Regions from separate parts of the Terribacillus aidingensis genome, predicted to be linked through region 3. Evidence: riboswitches for the same ligand, from Rfam matches in the RefSeq annotation. Region 3 holds a riboswitch; each other region holds the start of a gene.
What was found. A riboswitch is a leader RNA that binds a small molecule or an ion and turns the genes downstream of it on or off. The one in region 3 is predicted to bind S-adenosylmethionine.
Positions count from the first base shown of each region.

Region 1: another riboswitch for S-adenosylmethionine. It lies ahead of ABXS78_RS08690 (Na+/H+ antiporter NhaC family protein); the one in region 3 lies ahead of metX (homoserine O-acetyltransferase).
Region 2: another riboswitch for S-adenosylmethionine. It lies ahead of ABXS78_RS15360 (MetQ/NlpA family ABC transporter substrate-binding protein); the one in region 3 lies ahead of metX (homoserine O-acetyltransferase).

Region 1 covers NZ_CP159996.1:1,633,961-1,640,379, forward strand. The annotation lists gene ABXS78_RS08665 (amino acid permease) at 1-463, shown strand, start outside; gene ABXS78_RS08670 (helix-turn-helix domain-containing protein) at 547-882, opposite strand; gene ABXS78_RS08675 (NAD(P)H-dependent oxidoreductase) at 1,007-1,588, shown strand; gene ABXS78_RS08680 (sugar O-acetyltransferase) at 1,776-2,384, opposite strand; gene ABXS78_RS08685 (MFS transporter) at 2,477-3,676, opposite strand; SAM riboswitch class I at 4,036-4,144, shown strand; gene ABXS78_RS08690 (Na+/H+ antiporter NhaC family protein) at 4,231-5,520, shown strand; gene hisJ (histidinol-phosphatase HisJ) at 5,754-6,419, opposite strand, start outside.
Region 2 covers NZ_CP159996.1:2,951,328-2,957,746, reverse strand. The annotation lists gene ABXS78_RS15380 (GlsB/YeaQ/YmgE family stress response membrane protein) at 1-205, opposite strand, end outside; gene ABXS78_RS15375 (glycerophosphodiester phosphodiesterase family protein) at 468-1,280, shown strand; gene ABXS78_RS15370 (hypothetical protein) at 1,314-1,454, opposite strand; gene ABXS78_RS15365 (MerR family transcriptional regulator) at 1,652-1,978, shown strand; SAM riboswitch class I at 2,468-2,576, shown strand; gene ABXS78_RS15360 (MetQ/NlpA family ABC transporter substrate-binding protein) at 2,670-3,479, shown strand; gene ABXS78_RS15355 (methionine ABC transporter ATP-binding protein) at 3,492-4,505, shown strand; gene ABXS78_RS15350 (methionine ABC transporter permease) at 4,502-5,164, shown strand; gene ABXS78_RS15345 (inorganic phosphate transporter) at 5,207-6,205, opposite strand; gene ABXS78_RS15340 (DUF47 domain-containing protein) at 6,216-6,419, opposite strand, start outside.
Region 3 covers NZ_CP159996.1:2,457,869-2,464,287, forward strand. The annotation lists gene ABXS78_RS12990 (PLP-dependent aspartate aminotransferase family protein) at 1-1,344, opposite strand, end outside; SAM riboswitch class I at 1,417-1,525, opposite strand; gene metX (homoserine O-acetyltransferase) at 1,527-2,594, opposite strand; SAM riboswitch class I at 2,670-2,781, opposite strand; gene ABXS78_RS13000 (ammonium transporter) at 3,434-4,645, shown strand; gene ABXS78_RS13005 (P-II family nitrogen regulator) at 4,665-5,015, shown strand; gene ABXS78_RS13010 (hypothetical protein) at 5,205-5,483, opposite strand; gene ABXS78_RS13015 (hypothetical protein) at 5,509-5,817, opposite strand; gene ABXS78_RS13020 (GNAT family N-acetyltransferase) at 6,004-6,419, shown strand, end outside.

The DNA.
Region 1 (6,419 bases), 820 kb from region 3:
GGCGCATAACAGCAGCTTGTACAGTAATGGGCGCATGCTGCATGCCTTAGCGAAGCAAGGCAACGCACCACGATTCCTGCAGCGTACCGGGAAACGGACAGGTGCACCAGTACCAGCCATCTTACTCTCTTCCGGGGTGGCAGGAATTGCTGTTATAGTCAACTTCTTAATGCCGGAAAAGGTGTTCGGCTATGTGATGGCGACTGCGACGGTTGCAGGTATCATCAACTGGAGTATGATTGTTATCATCCATTTAGCATTCCGAAAGCGCATAGGAAAGGAAGCAGCAAGCAAGTTATCCTTCAAGCTGCCGCTTTATCCTATCTCCAATTATGTTGTAATGCTATTCCTGGCAGCGGTGCTCGTCATCATAGGATTCATGCCGGATTATCGTTTGGCTCTTTATATATTGCCTTTGTGGGTGCTGATACTGGTAATAGGATATAAACTGAAGAAAAAATAAAAAATGCGTGTCCATTATAGGGACACGCATTTTTCATTAATTTACTGGCTATCGTATACCCTGACAGGATTTTACCTTAAGGATTACTTCTCTAATTGCTCTTCCCCCCAATAGCAAATTGCATCTAATACAGGAATCAAAGATAATCCTTTTTCGGTTAAGCTATATTCCACTTTTGGAGGCACTTGAGGATATTCTTTGCGATTAACTAGCTGATCGTTTTCCAGTTCTTTCAGCGTATTGGTTAAAGTTTTAAAAGAAATATTGCCTAGCATCCGTTTTAACTGATTATAGCGAATAGGATCATTGCTTAAATATAAGGCATATAAGACTGACATTTTGTATTTCCCCCCAATTAAAGACAACGTAAATCCAAAACCAGTTTCCTTTATCTGATCTTTAAATTCATAGCGATCCATTCAACACTCTCCTTTAGGTAAGTATCGCACTTTAATTACCGTACTTGTAGAAGGGTAAGGCATTCAATAAACTAAATGTACATCAAGCTATGATGCAAAGAAAGCGAAAAAGGAGGAAACAATAATGAAGACCATTGTCTATGCTCATCCTTGGGAAGGGAGCTTTAATCATGCGATCTTAACTAGCATAACAAAAGACTTAGAAGCCAAAAGAGAGAAATTTCAAGTGATCGATCTTTATAAAGATGAGTTTAACCCCGCCTATACAGCTGAAGAATTGAAGTTATTTAACAAAGGAGAAACGCCGTACAAATTAGTTAAGGAATATCAGGAAAAATTAAGCCAAGCCACAGAATTGATATTTATTTTCCCGGTCTGGTGGTGGGACTTACCTGCTATTTTAAAGGGTTTCATCGATAAAGTGATGTTGAGTGGCTTTGCTTTTCTAGAAGACAAAGAAAAAGGTGAGCTGAAAGGATTATTGACCAACATAAGAAAAACAACTGTCATTTCAACTTCTACAACTGATAAAGCTTACATTGAATCGGAAGGTGGAAACGCTATTCAGGGAGTCTTTATTAACAGAACACTAGCTGACTTGGGATTAAGAAATGATGACACAAAATGGGTTCATTTTTCTGGGGTAAACGTAACAACGGATGAGAAAAGAAAAATGTTCTTACAAGAAATACCCCTCAAACTTTGAGTTGATTTTTCTGCTTGACCTTTTCAGAGTGATAGGGGCATATCTTTATTCTGAGAGAAAACAAGGAATTGTATAAGTCTGGTGTAAAAGAACGTAGTACTCATCACACAGTATCCGGCTTACTCCAGTCACAAAAATGTATAGCGAAAAGCCACACTTGTAGTAAAGTGTGGCTTCGTTCATCTTATTATTTATCTACCCTTAAATTCTTGAAATAATATTCTTTGTCATGATCCGTAATCTCCCTGCGTACTCGGCACGGATTACCTACAGCAACAACATTGGAAGGTATGTCTTTTGTAACTACACTGCCAGCCCCAATGACTGTATTGTCTCCTACTGAAATACCCGGAAGAAGAATTGCACCAGCACCTATCCAACAGTTTTTTCCTACAGTTACTGGTACATTAAATTGATATGCTTCTTCACGGAGTTCTGGCCAGATAGGATGCCCAGCTGTTGCTATCGTTACATTAGGGCCTATCATTGTATAGTCTCCGACGTAAATATGCGTGTCATCTACTAAAGTTAAATTAAAATTGACGTAAACATTCTTTCCGAAATGAACATGGTTGCCACCCCAATTTGCGTGGAGTGGGGGCTCTATATAGCAACCTTCCCCAATCTCAGCGAACATTTTTTTTAGCAAAGCTTCTCTTTTTTCTATTTCGGTTGGTCGCGTTTGATTAAAGTCGTATAGTCGTTCGAGGCATACTATTTGTTGAGCTGCAAAATCTTTATCTCCTGGTAGATACATACTGCTATTGTGCAGTCTATCTTTAAAACTTTTATCCATATGTACAGCCTCATTTCTTCAAAAAAGTTAATTATAGTCTTAGCTAACGTCTTTCATTACGTTCTCACCTATCAAGAAGTTTCAAGACCTGATTATTGGCTCAATCGTTTAGGCTTAACACTAATTTCGTTAGCGCGTATTAAAATCAACCGACAGAACATTATCCCTGCTACACATACTAGAAGAAAATAAGGAAATATCAAAAAGGAAATGTTGGCCAACAACTGTCCTAGCAAGGGCGCCACTAAAGTAGCACCAGTGTAAGCAAAGGCCATTTGAATTCCCATAGCTGCTTGTGAATGAACTACTCCAAAATATACAGGAGTTTGGTGTAACATAGAAGGGTAGATTGGTGCAAGACCGGTTCCTATAATGACAAAGGATAATAGAGTAAATATCGTGGGAAATGGAAGTAACATTATAACTAAACCGGAAGCAGCCAAAGTACATCCCAGCTGAATTAATGCTTCATTCTTTATTCGTATTGATAGAAATCCACTTAACATACGGCCTGCTGTCATACCAAGAAAGTACAAAGAAATCCAACCAGCGGCACTTTCGGCTGGGACATTCTCTATTTTGACTAAGTAACTAGAACCCCAGAGCATTATACAAGCCTCTGTTGATGCTATAAAGAAAAATGACACCATTCCAAAGGCAGATCCTTTTTTCTTAAAGGAGTTCAGCAATCCCATTTTATTTTCTGAATTGGTTTCTTTCGTATATTGAATTCTCTTACTATCAGCATTTTCGTATTCTTTCCACTTTGAAAGTGAAAAGAGGAGCAGTAAAACTAATGCAAACTGCAATAATGAAATGGTAAAATAACCGCTTCTCCAAGAATTCCCCCAAACAACTAATACTGATAATATAACAGGGCCGAGCAGAGCTCCAACTCCCCAGAAAGCGTGTAACCAGTTCATATGTTTTGCTTCGTAGTGAGTAGCGACAAACCTGTTTAAAGCTGCATCCACCGCTCCAGCACCCAGTCCCAATGGTATAGCACATACTATCAGCCATATAAATGAAGGAGAAAATGCGAAACCAAGCAGTGCGATAGCAGTCATAGATATACTTATTATAACAATCTTACCCGTACCCAAAACTCTAATTAATCTATATGAAAACAGACTGGATACTATTGTTCCTATAGATATAATAATAGAAGCAATACCTGCATTCCAAATCGGAACCCCAAGATCAGTGTTCATAAGCGGCCACGCAGACCCTAATATAGAATCGGGTAAACCTAAGCTGATAAATGATAAGTAAATTAAGAAGATGAAGAACATGATATCCTCCTATTCCTAAAAAGGAAGCTTATACTGCAAATAAACAGCAATTACCACCCTGTGTTAACGAGTTATTCGCATAAACTTAATTAATTATATTTTTATTCATCGATCTCCTGCTTCATTCATTGGAAACATGCATGAAATTAGAAGCGATAACTTTTTAAGGATGAAATAAATTAGGAGTAGAGGCCGTTACAGCCAATAATTTTGCAAGGGACAAAAGAGAGCACTTTTACTCGTATTTTCCTTTCTAATAAGGAGATATTGAGAAAGCAATGCCTGGGCTTCCTAAAACTATTGATAAAAAAATAGGAGATGTGTATAATCCTACTTACTGTGAAAAAAATATTCTTTTCTTCTTATTTAGAGAGATGGAGGGACTGGCCCGAAGAAATCTCGGCAGCGGAACTTATGAGATTAAGTTGCTGTGCCAAATCCAGCAAGCTGCGGCTTGATAGATAAGAGGAGCGTTTTATAGATATAAAGCCTCTTCTTATGGATGTAAGAGGGGCTTTATTTTTTTGCAATAAAACAAAATCAGAGGTGAATCAATGAAGAAAGCAAATCCATGGGCTCTCATCCCATTTATTGTTTTTTTAGTTTTATTTATTGGATCCGGGATTATCACAGGAGATTTTTATAAATTTCCGGTCATAGTAGCAATCACAATAGCAGCGGCTGTAGCTTTGTCTATGAATCGAAGAGAATCCCTTACAAATAAGGTCGATATTTTCTGCAAAGGTGCAGGTAATAGCAATGTCATGCTGATGGTGATCATATTCATTTTAGCAGGAGCGTTTTCTGAAGTTGCCAAAGGCATGGGAGCAGTAGAGTCTGCTGTAAACCTTACTACATCAGTTGTTCCGCAAAACCTGCTAGTTGTAGGATTGTTTGTCATTGCATGCTTTATTTCCTTGTCGATGGGCACATCTGTTGGATCCATTGTAGCACTAGCTCCAATTGGAGTTGGAATAAGCGATGAAACTAGTCTTTCGCTGGCTTTGGTGATGGGAGTGATTGTTGGTGGTTCGATGTTCGGTGATAATCTATCCTTCATATCAGATACAACGATAACTTCCGTTCGCACGCAGGGCGCACAGATGAAAGATAAATTTAAGGTTAATTTTTGGATTGTGTTACCGGCAGCAATTGTTACGTGCATCATTTTAGGATTTATCGCAATTGGTGAATCAGCTCAAGTAGAACAAATTAACTATAATTGGATAAAGATAATTCCTTACGTCCTAGTTATAGTTTTTGCTTTAATTGGTATGAACGTCTTCCTCGTACTTGTGCTGGGAATTGTTCTTGCGGGAGCTGTTGGCTGGATAGATGGCAGCTACTATTTCATGAGCCTGATGCAGCAGATTGGGGATGGAATGGCAGGTATGTATGAGATTGCCTTCCTTGCAATATTAATAGCTGGAATGGTAGAGATAATTAAGTTTAATGGAGGAATTGATTATATTCTGCACCTTGCAACGCGAAGAATTAAAACGAAAAAGGGTGCCGAATTTAGTATCGCCGGACTTGTAAGTCTAACTGATGTTTCAACTGCTAATAACACAATCTCTATATTGATTACTGGTCCACTAGCTAAAAATATTGCAAATCAGTATGGGATAGAACCGAGAAAATCAGCTAGTATATTAGATCTTTTCTCTTGCTCAATCCAAGGTCTTTTACCATACGGAGCTCAATTATTGACTGCTGCAACCGTTGCAGGAATTTCGCCAATGAGTATCATTCCATACAGCTTCTATCCAATCTTGGTAGGTATTTGTGGTATTATTGCCATCTTAATTGGCTATCCAAAGAAGAAAAATACTTTGGAAAAATAACTTTTCAGCTCTCCCTTAGAGCAAATGTGTATTTATTAATCTTCCTTCCAGTACGGGAATAGAAGCATTTTAGGAACAAGCGGAATTATATCGTAAACTAGCTTATTGGTTAAAAACTGGTTCTGCCTAATAGAAAAAACTAGCACACTTTTACAACAACAAAACTAAATAGTATGAAGTAAGTATGAAAAACAGCTGCATCTCTGGGAAACACAAGCAGCTGTTTTTCTTATTTATAAAGCCAATCTCTGCGGAATTTGAAGAGAATAATCAGATAAATATTCAAAACCCTTACCAATTCCCCCAGCTGCGTGACTGTCTGAGCCAGGAACAAGCGGAATTCCCATTTTTGCTGCGTGCGCTATAAGCTCAACTGGCGGATAGATTTCTTTACATAATGGTTTATAAAGACCAGCTGTATTCACATCAAGCTCATATCCTTTTCTCTTTATGAGTTCCAGAATGTGTTTCTGTTCCTCTGAGAAAGAAGCCGGCTTCTGATAAGCAAGCTGAAATTTTTGAATCAGCGTAATATGACCAATTCTTCCTGGTTTATAGTGACCAAGATCAGCTTCAATGGAAGACTGGAGATTATCATAATAAGCTTTATATAATGGTAAAAGTCCTCCAAATGCATCAGCAGCACGCCCAAATTCATCCTCACTATGATCAATACAGAAGAAAGACTTATCCGGTGCTTGGAGCATGTGCACGGAAAGGATACCATCATTCATTTCCGGACCGTATGTATCAAGGAAAGTTTGTGTTTCTTGTTCGTAGCCTCTGATATAATCAACTTCAAAGCCAATATTGATTTGCAGATCATTTTTATATTGTCTTTGCAGCTCTTTGCCTTCCATTACATAGGCTTCCACCTTGTTTCGGTCCATGGTGCTGTC
Region 2 (6,419 bases), 490 kb from region 3:
AGATAATGGCACCGATCAAAGCAGGGATGATTGCTATACCTGCGAGGTCAGGACCGAAGTCTCCGAAGATAAGTCCGCCAAGCCATGCCCCGATAATACCTGCAATGATATTACCAATGATACCACCTGGAACGTCACGTCCAAGGATCAAGCCTGCCAGCCAGCCGATAATACCACCAACAATTAGATATAAGATGAAACTCATAATACCTACCTCCAAACAATGATGTGATTTAATGTGTTGTGATAATAGCATTCCCCATCTTACAAGATTACAAACATCTAAGCTTTGTGGCATGTTTACACGTTCTTAAGATAAGCTGCATCATTCTACACAGCAGCTCAACATCTGCTTAATAAAAAGTCGCTATATTAAAGTCAAGAAGATAACAAAGATCACCGTCCAATTCATGTACTCTGCATAGAACAAAGATTACAATCCAGATAACTACAGGGAGATGATCCGAATGATGAATCAGATTAATCCATCGTATGAGTCCGTAACTACAAGGTCGCTTGATAGTCAGTACATGCAAAATGGAATACTGCCTGTCATCGCTCATCGCGGCGCTTCCGGATTTGCACCTGAAAATACAATCGCTGCTTTTGATCTGGCTGTAGAGATGCAAGCCGATTTTATCGAACTGGATGTACAAATGTCCAAGGATGGTCAGCTTGTCGTCATTCATGATACATCTATAAATCGCACAGCTGTCGATGCTCCTGAAGAGGCCGTGTACGTGAAGGATCTTACGTTTGCCGCCTTACAGTCATATGACGTAGGTGCTGGATATGATTCGGTGTATGAAGGTCAGCGAATCCCGTTGTTAGAGGATGTAATAAGAAGGTATAAAGGAAAAACAAAGTTCCTGATCGAATTAAAATCGCCAGAGCTTTATGATGGAATAGAGGAAGCTGCAGCTGAACTGCTGGAAAAATATGATTTGGCTAATGTTCTTTATGAGGAAGTGATTCTGCAATCCTTCAATTTTGGATCAATTGCGTATCTTTCCCAGCTGTTGCCGCATGTACCGCTTGGTGTATTGACGTCAAGAAGTGCTGACCTCACAAATCGTAAACTTGATAAAATATCTACGTATGCAAACTATGTAAATACGCATTTTACAAACGTCACACAGGATGATACATTAGTTGGCAGAATCCATACACGTGGAATGCGAATTATGCCATGGACAGTACGGGCACCTGGGGAAGTCCAGCCTTTAATCCGAGCTGGTGTTGACGGAATCATTACAGACTACCCAAATTATGTGAAATAAAAAGGAGACCTTTTACAGGTCTCCTTTTTCATATTATCTATTCTGAACGAGCCGAAGCAGTTCGAATGCTCTGTCTCCTGCAAGTGCAGCAAGATCCTCCCAGCACTCGTCACGCTTCAGGTCGAGTTCTACGATTTGCTTGGCTAAATCAAGGGCTTCCTGATCATGTGCCACGTGCTTGACGCTCCTTTCTGATGTTCCCTTTTTACTGTTACGCTCAGTATACTTATAGCCGAATAATTTTGCATCAAACATGTTAGCGATGCTGACGAACTATTTTGTTGTTTGTTAGGTTTCCTCACACAACACTAGGATGAATGGATAAATACGGTATAATGTGGAGTAACAGCACATGGTGATGAGGTGAACAGATGAGTAACGAGCCTTCTTACAAGAACAGGAAAGTAATCACAATAGGTATTGTGAGCGAGCTGACTGGTCTGACTGAACGCAAAATTCGTTATTACGAGGAACGCAAGCTCATTTTTCCTGAACGTTCAGCGAAGGGAAATCGCAAGTACTCTTTTTCGGATGTAGAGCAATTGATCGAGATCGCCAACAAAAGGGAAGAGGGTGTGCAAACCTTCGAAATTCGTCAGCAGATGCTAAGAGACAAGAGGAAAGAAGCGGAACGAGAAAGCCGCCAGCAAATGCTGCGAGGGCAGATCAACGCCCGCTTTGGTATACAGAGAGAGTAAGTGTGTGTACGTATGTGTTGGGAGGCCTAGTACACAGGAGAGCCGGATGGTTATCATCCGGCTTTTTATTTTGTCAAAAAAGTCTACTCTATAAATCAATGGATTACTTTCTGACATGCTGTGATCTAGCCAGTTTAAATAATTTTAATGAAAAATAGGATACGTGAAGTAAAGTATTCAAAACGCATATACAACTAAAAGGTAATCTGCCGAATTCGTCATAAATCAATTAGTAGACAGCATTATCAAAGTGATTCACAAAGAATAAATGTAGACTTCTGTCGGCAATTGCAGCTTGATCAATCGTTTGTTTTAAAGATATGCAGTCATATTCTCGTATTCTTAGACTGGGTTGAATGCCTGCATACTCTCCAGCAATCATAATACAAGAAAACAGATTGATTTTTCTATAAATTTTAAAATTATATTGACAATAACTAGTTTGGAAGGTAAAGTAACAAACAGATCAACAACAAATGTATAATGAAATTCTTATCAAGAGCGGCGGAGGAACAGGTCCTATGAAGCCCGGCAACCAGATCGATGATCTAGGTGCTAATTCCTGCAGACGGCGAACAGCTGTACTGAGAGATAAGAGAATGAGTGCATACGGATACCATGCGCCTCTCTTATTCTAGAGAGGCGCTTTTTTATTGTAGTTGATAACAGCGAAGAAAAAGGGGAGAGCAACATGAAAAAAATCTTAAGCTTTGGACTTATCGGATTATTGGCATTATTCTTAGCGGCATGCGGCAATGACAAATCTGCTGCACTGGCAAATGACAAAATATTGGTCGGCGTCAGCGGCGGACCGCATGAGCAAGTAATGGAAAAAGTAAAAGAATTAGCAGCAGATGAAGGTATCGATGTCGAAATCAAAACATTCAATGATTACAACACACCAAACAGCGCGTTGGATGATGGAAGCCTTGATGCGAACAGCTATCAGACACTTCCTTTCCTAGAAGACCAAGTAAAGAACCAAGGTTATGAATTGAAAGAAGTATTTAAGACGCTAACGTTCCCAATGGGTATTTATACAGATAAGATTTCGGATATTTCTGAATTGAAGGAAGGCGACAAGATCGCTGTACCGAATGATCCAGCCAACGAATATCGTGCGTTGAAGCTCTTTGAGACAGCTGGAGTATTGAAAGTTGATCCAGAAGCAGAAAACTCTGCCACGGCAAAAGATGTCGTAGAAAATCCACTGAACCTGGAAATCGTTGAATTGGATGCTTCCCAGCTTCCAGCACAGCTTCCAGAAGTAGCAGCAGCGGCAATCAACACGAACTTTGCGATGGGTGCTGACTTGAATATCAATGATGATGCAATCTTTGCAGAGGAATCAGAAAACAATCCTTGGTCCAACTATTTTGTTGTAAGATCAGCGAACACGGAAGATGAGGTTGTGAAGAAGCTTCAAGAAATCTACCAATCTGATGAAGTGAAACAGTTTGTGGAAGATGAATTCCAAGGATCCGTTGTTCCAAGCTGGTAAGGGGGAAGCAGTATGATTGAACTAAAAAATGTATCGAAGACCTTTACCACTGGCAAGAAAAAAGTGGAGGCGTTGAAAAACGTCTCCTTGAAAATCAATAAAGGTGAAATCTATGGCGTCATCGGATTCAGCGGAGCAGGGAAAAGTACCCTGATCCGCTGTGCCAATTTACTGGAGCGTCCGACTGAGGGCGAAGTATTCATCGACGGTGTAGACCTCACGAAGCTTAAGAAGTGGCAGCTTCGTAAAGCAAGAGGGAAAATCGGTATGATATTCCAGCATTTTAATCTGCTGACGACTGCAACAGTATACGAAAACGTCGCTAGACCACTCAAGCTGAGTAAGGTACCGAAGCATGAAATCAAGGAACGTGTTGATAAGTATCTGAAAATTGTAGGTCTGGAAGAAAAGAAGAATGTATATCCGGCTCAATTATCTGGTGGCCAGAAGCAGCGAGTGGCTATCGCGCGAGCACTTGCGCAAGAACCGGAAGTGCTGTTAAGTGATGAGGCAACAAGTGCTTTGGACCCGAATACGACGTCTTCCATCCTTGAACTGCTGCTCCGAGTGAATAAGGAGCTTGGCATCACCATTTTCCTGATTACACATGAACTGGATGTCATCCAGCGTATTTGTGATCGTGTCGGTGTTATGCACCATGGAGAGCTGGTGGAAGAAGGCGCTGTTATCGATGTCTTTACCAAACCGAAACATCCGCAGACCCGGAAATTTGTCTTTGATGATGCGAATTTCCAAGTACCGGACAGCGTGAAAAAAGGACTTTCTGCTACAGGGCGTCTCGTTTCACTGACGTTTATCGGAGAAGCTTCCAATGAGCCATTCCTTGCGGCCATCACAAAGAAATTTGATGTTGTTCCAAGTATACTGGCAGGTGGAATTGATCAGCTGAAAGCCAGCTCCGTTGGTAAATTGCTTATCCATTTGCAAGGAGATCCAGCAGAAGTGGAGAAGGCAATTTCTTACTTGGAGTCGCAGCAAGTAACGGTTGAGGAGGTGGCGTCATGATTGAGTTCTGGACAGAATGGGGTGCAGACATCACCGAGGCGTTTTGGCAAACGCTGCTGATGACAGGTATTTCATTAGCTATTTCAATCGTGATCGGACTGCCGCTAGGTATTTTGCTGGTCATGACAAGAAAAGGCGGCCAAGCAGAGAATCGAGTATTTTATTCAATCGTGAATACGATCATCAACGTAATCAGATCCATTCCTTTTATCATCCTTTTATTCCTGCTTTTACCTCTGACAAGGGCTTTGGTCGGAACCACAATTGGCGTAGAAGGTGTTATCCTTCCTCTTGTTGTCTATACAGCTCCTTATATAGCGCGTTTAATGGAATCTGCGCTACTGGAAGTGAATAAAGGTGTTATCGAGGCATATGAATCGATGGGGATATCGACTAGTAAAATAATCTGGAGTGTAATCATCAGGGAAGCACGTTCTACGATGATTCTAGGTTTAACAATCGCAACAATCGGATTGATCGGAGCCACAGCAATGGCTGGTTTAGTCGGTGCTGGCGGTCTTGGAGATTTGGCATATCAATATGGGCATTTGCGCTTCGAGCCTGTCGTTATGTATGTCGTTATCATCATCCTGATCATACTTGTACAAGCAATGCAGACATTCGGGAATGTGTTGGCAAGACGATTGCGAAAAGACTAAAAAAAGCACGCTTGGTTAATTCCAAGCGTGCTTTTCTATATATTAGAAGAAAATATTTAAGATGTAATAGATCAAGCCACCTAGGGTAGCAGTGATCGGTAAGGTAATGAACCACGTGATGACCATGCGCTTTGCAGTACCCCAGTTAACGCCTTTGCGTCGGTGAGCTGCACCAACCCCCATGATAGAGGAGGAAATAACATGTGTCGTACTTACCGGTAAATGAATATATGTGGCACCAAAAATAATGAACGCTCCAGTCAAATCAGCTGCAACACCGTTCACTGGACGAATCTTCATGATTTTACCACCGACAGTTTTGATGATTTTCCATCCACCTACTGAAGTACCAAGTCCCATCGCAGTCGCACAGGCAACTTGTACCCAAAATGGAATATCAGATGTTGTGTGCAGACCTGCTGTGATCAATGCCATCGTGATGATCCCCATTGCTTTTTGGGCATCGTTTGTACCATGGGTAAATGATTGCAGCGCTGCAGTCAAGATCTGTACGCGACGGAAATTCTTGTTTGTCTTCGGCAAGTTCTTTTCCCGGAAAATCAGCTTGATGATGTTATATAGAATAAAACCTACAACAAAAGCCAGAATCGGGGAAATGATCAAAGCTTGCAGGATCTTCAAAAATCCCTCTACATTGAGAATTCCAAATCCGCTTGATGCTATAACTGCGCCTGCAAGAGAACCGATGATGGCATGGGAAGAACTGCTCGGGATACCGTAGTACCACGTAATTAAGTTCCATGCAATTCCTGCAATCAGTGCAGCCAGGATAACGACAGATCCGTTGACGATGTCATTCGGATTAGCGATATCGCTTGTAATTGTCTTTGCCACTCCAGTAAAAGTCATGGCACCCACAAAGTTCATGACTGCTGCCAAAATGATAGCGTGTCTTGGTTTCAATGCTTTAGTTGATACAGATGTTGCAATAGCATTGGCCGTATCATGGAAGCCATTGATAAAGTCAAATGCAAGGGCGAAAATGACGGTTAAGATGGTTAGTACTAATAAAACATCCATTGTTTACGCCTCACGAATTCTTCATGATGATTGTTTCAAGATTGTTCGCAACAGACTGACAGCTGTCGGCGATTTCTTCAAGGATGTAGTACAACTCTTTGTACTGAATCACCTTGATTGGATCTTTTTCGTTCTGGAAGAGCTGTTTCAAGGATTTACGGAAGATCGTGTCACAGTTTTGCTCGTGCTCCTTGATTTTGATTGCATGTTCTTG
Region 3 (6,419 bases):
GAGTGCTTCCCGGATGACGGCTTCATCATTGATAACGATTTTCCTTGACTCGGAACGGATTCCCGTCGCTTTTTCCAAGGCACGGTCTAAATCGTGGATAAGATCATCTACTGACTCGATTCCAACAGATAGACGTACCAATTCTTCTTTTACTCCTGTAGCAGCGAGACCTTCCGCATCCAGCTGTAGATGTGTTGTTGACGCAGGATGAATAATCAATGATTTGGCATCCCCGACATTGGCAACGTGTGACCATAGCGCAACATTGTTGATCAAAGTAGCACCAGCTTTTCTGCCGCCTTTGATACCGAAGTTGACAATCGAACCAGCACCGTTCGGAAGCACTCTCTTACCTATTTCATACGATGGATGGCTGCTGAGCCCAGGGTAAGCAACCCAATCAACTGCCGGATGCTGTTCCAGATAGCTTGCCAGCTTTTCTGCATTTTGGACATGGCGTTCAACGCGCAAGTGCAACGTTTCCAGCCCCTGAATCAGCTGCCATGCATTAAACGGGCTTAGCGCAGCGCCTAAATCGCGAAGCAATTGCACACGCAATTTCGTGCTGAAAGCGAGTGTGCCAAAATCAAATGCATAGCGGATGCCGTTGTAGCTTGGATCAGGTTCTGTAAATGTCGGAAATTTCGGTGAATTCCAATCAAACCTGCCTCCGTCTACAATCAACCCTCCTATAGAAGTACCATGACCGCCAATCCACTTTGTCGCACTATGGACGACAATATCAGCACCAAGTGTAATCGGTTTGCTCAAAATCGGTGTAGCAAACGTACTGTCGACGATTAGAGGAATACCAGCATCGTGAGCCACTGCTGCTACTGCTTCCACGTCTAGTACATGCAGACTCGGATTCCCGATGATTTCAGCAAATACAGCCTTCGTTTTGTCTGTAATTGCTGCGCGGAAAGCTTCCGGATCGGTCGGATCGACGAATTTAACGTTGATTCCGTAGCGTGGCAGTGTCGTGTGGAAAAGATTGTACGTTCCGCCATACAGATTGGTCGCTGCTACGATTTCGTCTCCAGCGCCTGCCAGATTGAGAATGCTGTAGCTGATTGCTGCCATACCAGACGCAACACCGACTGCTGCAACGCCGTCTTCCAGCAATGCAATCCGTTTTTCCAATACATCGACGGTAGGGTTACCAATACGGGAATATATGTTACCAGGCTCATCCAAGGCGAATAGGCGCTCTGCATGATCTGTATCATGGAAAAGGTAAGAAGTTGTTTGATAAAGCGGCACCGCTCTTGAACCTGTTGTCGGATCTGGTGCTTGCCCGCCGTGTAATGCTAATGTCTCTGCTTTATAAACTTGATCTGTCATTTTGTCATTCCTCCAATTATTTATAAATGAAAAAACAGCTTCTCGTAAGAAGCTGCTGCATAAGCATGGAACTTCTTATCTCTCAAACTCTTTGTTTGCTGGAAGTAGCACCTTCCAAGCATTGCTGCTTGCAGGTTGCCGGGCATCATCGGACCAGTCCCTCCGCCTCTCTTGATAAGCTATTATGAAATTTTTATAGGTTGCTGAAGCAAATGACGGATATGATGTCCCCACTTCTCAAATTCAAGCAAAAAGCCATCATGTCCATATATTGTTGTTACATCTACATGGCGCGCACCTGGAACTTCTGCCGCAAAGCGGCTAATCTCTTCCGGAGGGAACAGCAGATCCCTCGAGAAGCCGAACGACAGTACAATCGCTTTTATACTTTGGGCAGCAGACTGCCAGCCACCTCTGCCCCTTCCGATATCATGGCTGTTCATAGCCTCCAGTAATGTCATGTAACAGTTGGCATCAAAACGATTGACGAGCTTCTCTCCTTGGTAGTTCAAGTATGATTCCACCTCATATGCTGCATCGTCCCTTTGGGATGCAGCGCGTCGGAAGCGCTCATTATATTGATGATCAGAACGGTAAGTAAGCATTCCTACCATCCGTGCAAGTCCAAGACCTGCTGCAGGTAATTTGTCTGCTGTGTAATTACCATTGTTCCAATTCGGATCAGATGTGATAGCTGTCTTGGCCAAGTGATTATAGGCAATCGCATAGTCACTCACAAAAGGAGTTGCTGCAAGGGGGATTAGTACATCCATAAAATCCGGGTACATGACACCCCATTCCAGCACTTGCATCCCTCCTAATGATCCGCCGATCACAGCCCTCAAATGAGAGATTCCTAGCTTCTCCAACGCAGTGCGCTGAACCGAAACCATGTCACGAATCGTGATAGCAGGAAATGCCGATGCGTACCTCTCTCCCGAAATTGGATCTATTGATAAGGCACTTGTTGTCCCGTTGCATCCGCCAAGCACATTGAATGTAATTATCTGATACCGGTCGGTGTCGATAAAACCTCCGGGCTGCAGCAATCCGCTCCACCAGCCTGGATCTGCACTGGTGCCGGCCGCAAACTGATCCCCTGTCAGAGCATGGCAGACCAGCACCGTTTCTCCCGATTCAGGACCGCTTTTTTCATAAGCAACCTCTACCTTTGAAAGGATATGACCTGATTCAAGCTCGAAATCCCCGATGAGAAGTTTGCCGGTTTGGTATAACTGTTGTGACTTCATGTTCCGTACGCTTCCTCCCCTCAAATAAAAAAGCCACCCTGAGAGGACAGGGTGGCAATATGTACCGACTTGTCTCTCTCATCTCTAAAGTGCATACGCACTTTCAGGAATTAGCACCTTATAAGCATTTCTGCTTGCAGGTTGCCGGGCATCGTCGGGCCAGTCCCTCCGCCTCTCTTGATAAGAGCTTGCTATTTATTTGTTAACAGGATTGTAGCATGTGTTATTTTATGAGTCAACTATAAATTCTGAAATTTCCATTTACGTTATAAATATCCCTGGAAATTTGGACGCCCCGCATCAGCTAATGCCAATGCGGGGCTAAAATGTAACTTTTCTATTGTAAGTAGAGGATACCTAATACATCCTCCTGCCGCGGTACTTGTTCCACATGGTAGTTTACACTTAAACGATGCAATCCCTACCTCTATTGCATCCTCACGGCTCCTAGGCCGCTCCAGTCTGAATAAGTACTTCTGATTAAAACTATAGCAGAATGCCAATGATCTTCGATAAAGTTACTTAAACATCGAAGACGTTAACTATCTTATCATGCTTTACAATTATTGTCAAACTCCCGATGTAGCACTTCTCCGCAGCTGACTATCTATTCCCGCTAGCAACCTGCACAAACCACCCTAAATTTCCCATCTTTCTTAGATGCAGTCCTATTTTAAGTAACACTTCATGACGAAAGCCCTGAAAACACTTACACAAGTTGGTCAGAAATATTCACGTAAGATAACCTGACAAGTTTGTTACATTTTTTTGTCTGGCACTTATAATGAGAAAAGATTTAAATTTTCAAACAATAAAGATACTCACAGGGGGTAGAGAAGATGGATATGGCTAATACGGTATTCATGTTTGTCGCAACTGTCTTGGTATGGTTGATGACACCAGCACTCGCACTCTTTTACGGCGGGTTAGTAAGAAGCAAGAACGTACTGAGCACAGCGATGCATAGCTTTACGACAATGGCAATCGTATCGATTATCTGGATTATTATCGGCTTTTCATTGGCGTTCTCACCAGGTAACGGAATTATTGGAGGATTAGATTTCTTCGGACTTAATAATGTTGGTTTCGAACCGGCTGAAGGACACACTATTCCATTCAACTTATTCATGATGTTCCAAATGACATTCGCGATTCTGACAACTGCAATCGTGTCTGGCGCTTATGCAGAACGTATTCGTTTCCCAGCATTTATTCTTTTTACAGTTCTATGGGTCCTCATCGTTTACTCCCCGCTAGCACACTGGGTATGGGGCGGCGGCTGGATAGCTGAAATGGGCGCACTCGATTTCGCAGGCGGAAATGTTGTCCACATTTCCTCCGGTCTTGCAGGCTTGGTTGTTGCCATCGTCATCGGCAAACGAAAAAATGCTGGTTCCACAGCACCGCATAACCTGATCTTCACCTTGATTGGCGGCGCTTTGCTTTGGTTCGGCTGGTTTGGGTTCAACGTCGGCAGTGAGCTTGCTTTCGATGATGTAGCAATGTATGCCTTCATCAATACAAATACTGCTGCTGCCGCTGGTGTACTAGGCTGGATGATCATTGAATGGGTCGTCAACAAAAAGCCAACACTACTGGGAGCTGTATCCGGTGCAATTGCTGGTCTTGTAGCTATTACTCCGGCTGCTGGTTTCGTTTCCCCGATTGCCAGTATTCCAATAGGCTTCATCGGCGGCCTTGTCTGCTTCTGGGGTGTCGGCTGGCTGAAACAGAAGCTTGGTTATGATGACGCACTGGATGCTTTCGGCCTGCATGCAGTAGGCGGTACGTGGGGCGGCATCGCAACTGGTTTGTTCGCTAGCGACTCCATTAACGCAATCGTGGAGCACAATGGTCTTTTCTACGGTGGCGGTATTGATCTATTATGGAGACAGGTGGTTGCCATCATCGCGACATTTGCCTTCGTCGGCGTGGTGACATTCATCCTGATCACAATCGTCAACCTTATCTTCAAAGCACGAGCTACTGATGAAGAAGAAGCAAAAGGCTTGGATCTCACGATGCATGGCGAGCGTGCTTACCAGGACTAATTAAAAGGAGGAACGGTATATGAGTGACATGTTCAAGGTTGAGATTATCACTAGAAATTCAGCGGATCTTGAAGCTTTCAAAATGAAAATGGCTGAAATCGGAGTATCTGGCATGACTTTCTCCCATGTGCAAGGCTGCGGTTTGGAAGAAGGCTATACGGAGTTATACCGGGGCGTCAAGAAAGTACAGAATGTATTTGATCGACTAAAAGTGGAAATCGTCGTCAGTGCAGTTCCAGTCGATGACGTCATTAAAGCCGCTAAAAGCGCACTCCATACTGGTAAAGCAGGTGACGGAAAGATATTCGTCTATCCAATCCAGCAAACAATTGATATCAATACAGGAAAACAAGGTCCGGCTGCCTTGTAAGAAAAGTGCTCCCTCATGGGGGCGCTTTTTTCTACGTGAAAAAGCCAGCCCATTTTCAGGCTGGCTGGGAGAAGAACATGAGCAGGCTAGTAACATTAGGGCGATTGTTCTCATACGATACAGCAGATAGCTCTAGCAGCAATCCCGCTTTTGGCTTGGGGGCCTGGCGGGAGAGCTACCTTTATTTCACTATTCTATATGATAGATTTTAGCCGTATTCGGGTCATTTTCTATGTGGCGGCGATCTTCATCCACAAGATCTTTCAATTTTTTTATGGCATCTTCAAATTCATGCTGTGATAACTGGTTTGTTGCACGCAGGGAGCAAAGCATAGCATAGGCAATCGGCATCGTATTCACTTCTACAATCACATCTACATCAGAGTTGCCGCTATGGGCAACATGGGAACGGTTGTCATTTCTGCTGGTTGAGAACGGGTTTTTTTCATATTTTCTTACATTGCTCATGTTTATTCTCCTTCCTTATTCTTTCTTATCTTCTGCCGCAAGAACCGCCGCGTCTGCGTCTTGGACGGCGGCCTTTTCCGTGGCCTTTGCCATGGCCTTTACCGTGGTCGTGTCCATGATCGTGATCGTGGTCATGGTCGTCATCTTCGAAATCCAGATCAAATTCTTCTTCTACTTCAGCATCTGCTTTTGTTTTCACGTAAACCCAAGAGTTGCCGCTTTTAACGACTTTAGCTGTGTTGTAGTTTTTGGATTTGCTTTCAGATTCAGATTCGTTATCTACGTTTGTACCTTCAAATTCTTCTTCTTCACGATCGTGTTTGTAGTAGCTCATAGTTTGATTTCCTCCTTCGTATTTGCATTTCTTTTCCCATTTTTCACCCATCAGTTATTCCTCCTTCTTTTTTTGTTATCGCCTTACAGTTATAAGCTATGCAGTTATCCCTTGATGTGTATGGTCAAACTGTTCAGGGGCAAACATGGAATTTGATGATATAGTGGAGGAAAGGAGGAGCACACAATGACTTTTGATTGCGAAGCATATGCTGAGGGCATTACAGTTCGACCTCTCCGTAAAGAGGATTATGCGAAATGGTTCAGCGGTTTCAGCCGGCGCAAGCTGTCCCAGCATGCCCATGATCCTGGACTGCTTGATATGACAGAATGTACAGATTCTTGGTTTTCCGATTTAGTGGACAAGCATCAGCAGCTCGCTGCAGAAGATAAAGCCTATATATTTGCTGTTTTCCGGCTAACAGATGGCATCCACCTTGGGATGATCGATTTTTCCACTCTGGCACGTGATGATTTCCATTGGGGAAGAATTGGATATACGATCCATAATCAGCATTGGGGCAAAGGCTACGGTAAGACAGCCGTACGATTGGCACTGGAAATTGGGATTTCCCAGCTTCACTATAACCGGATTGAAGCTCA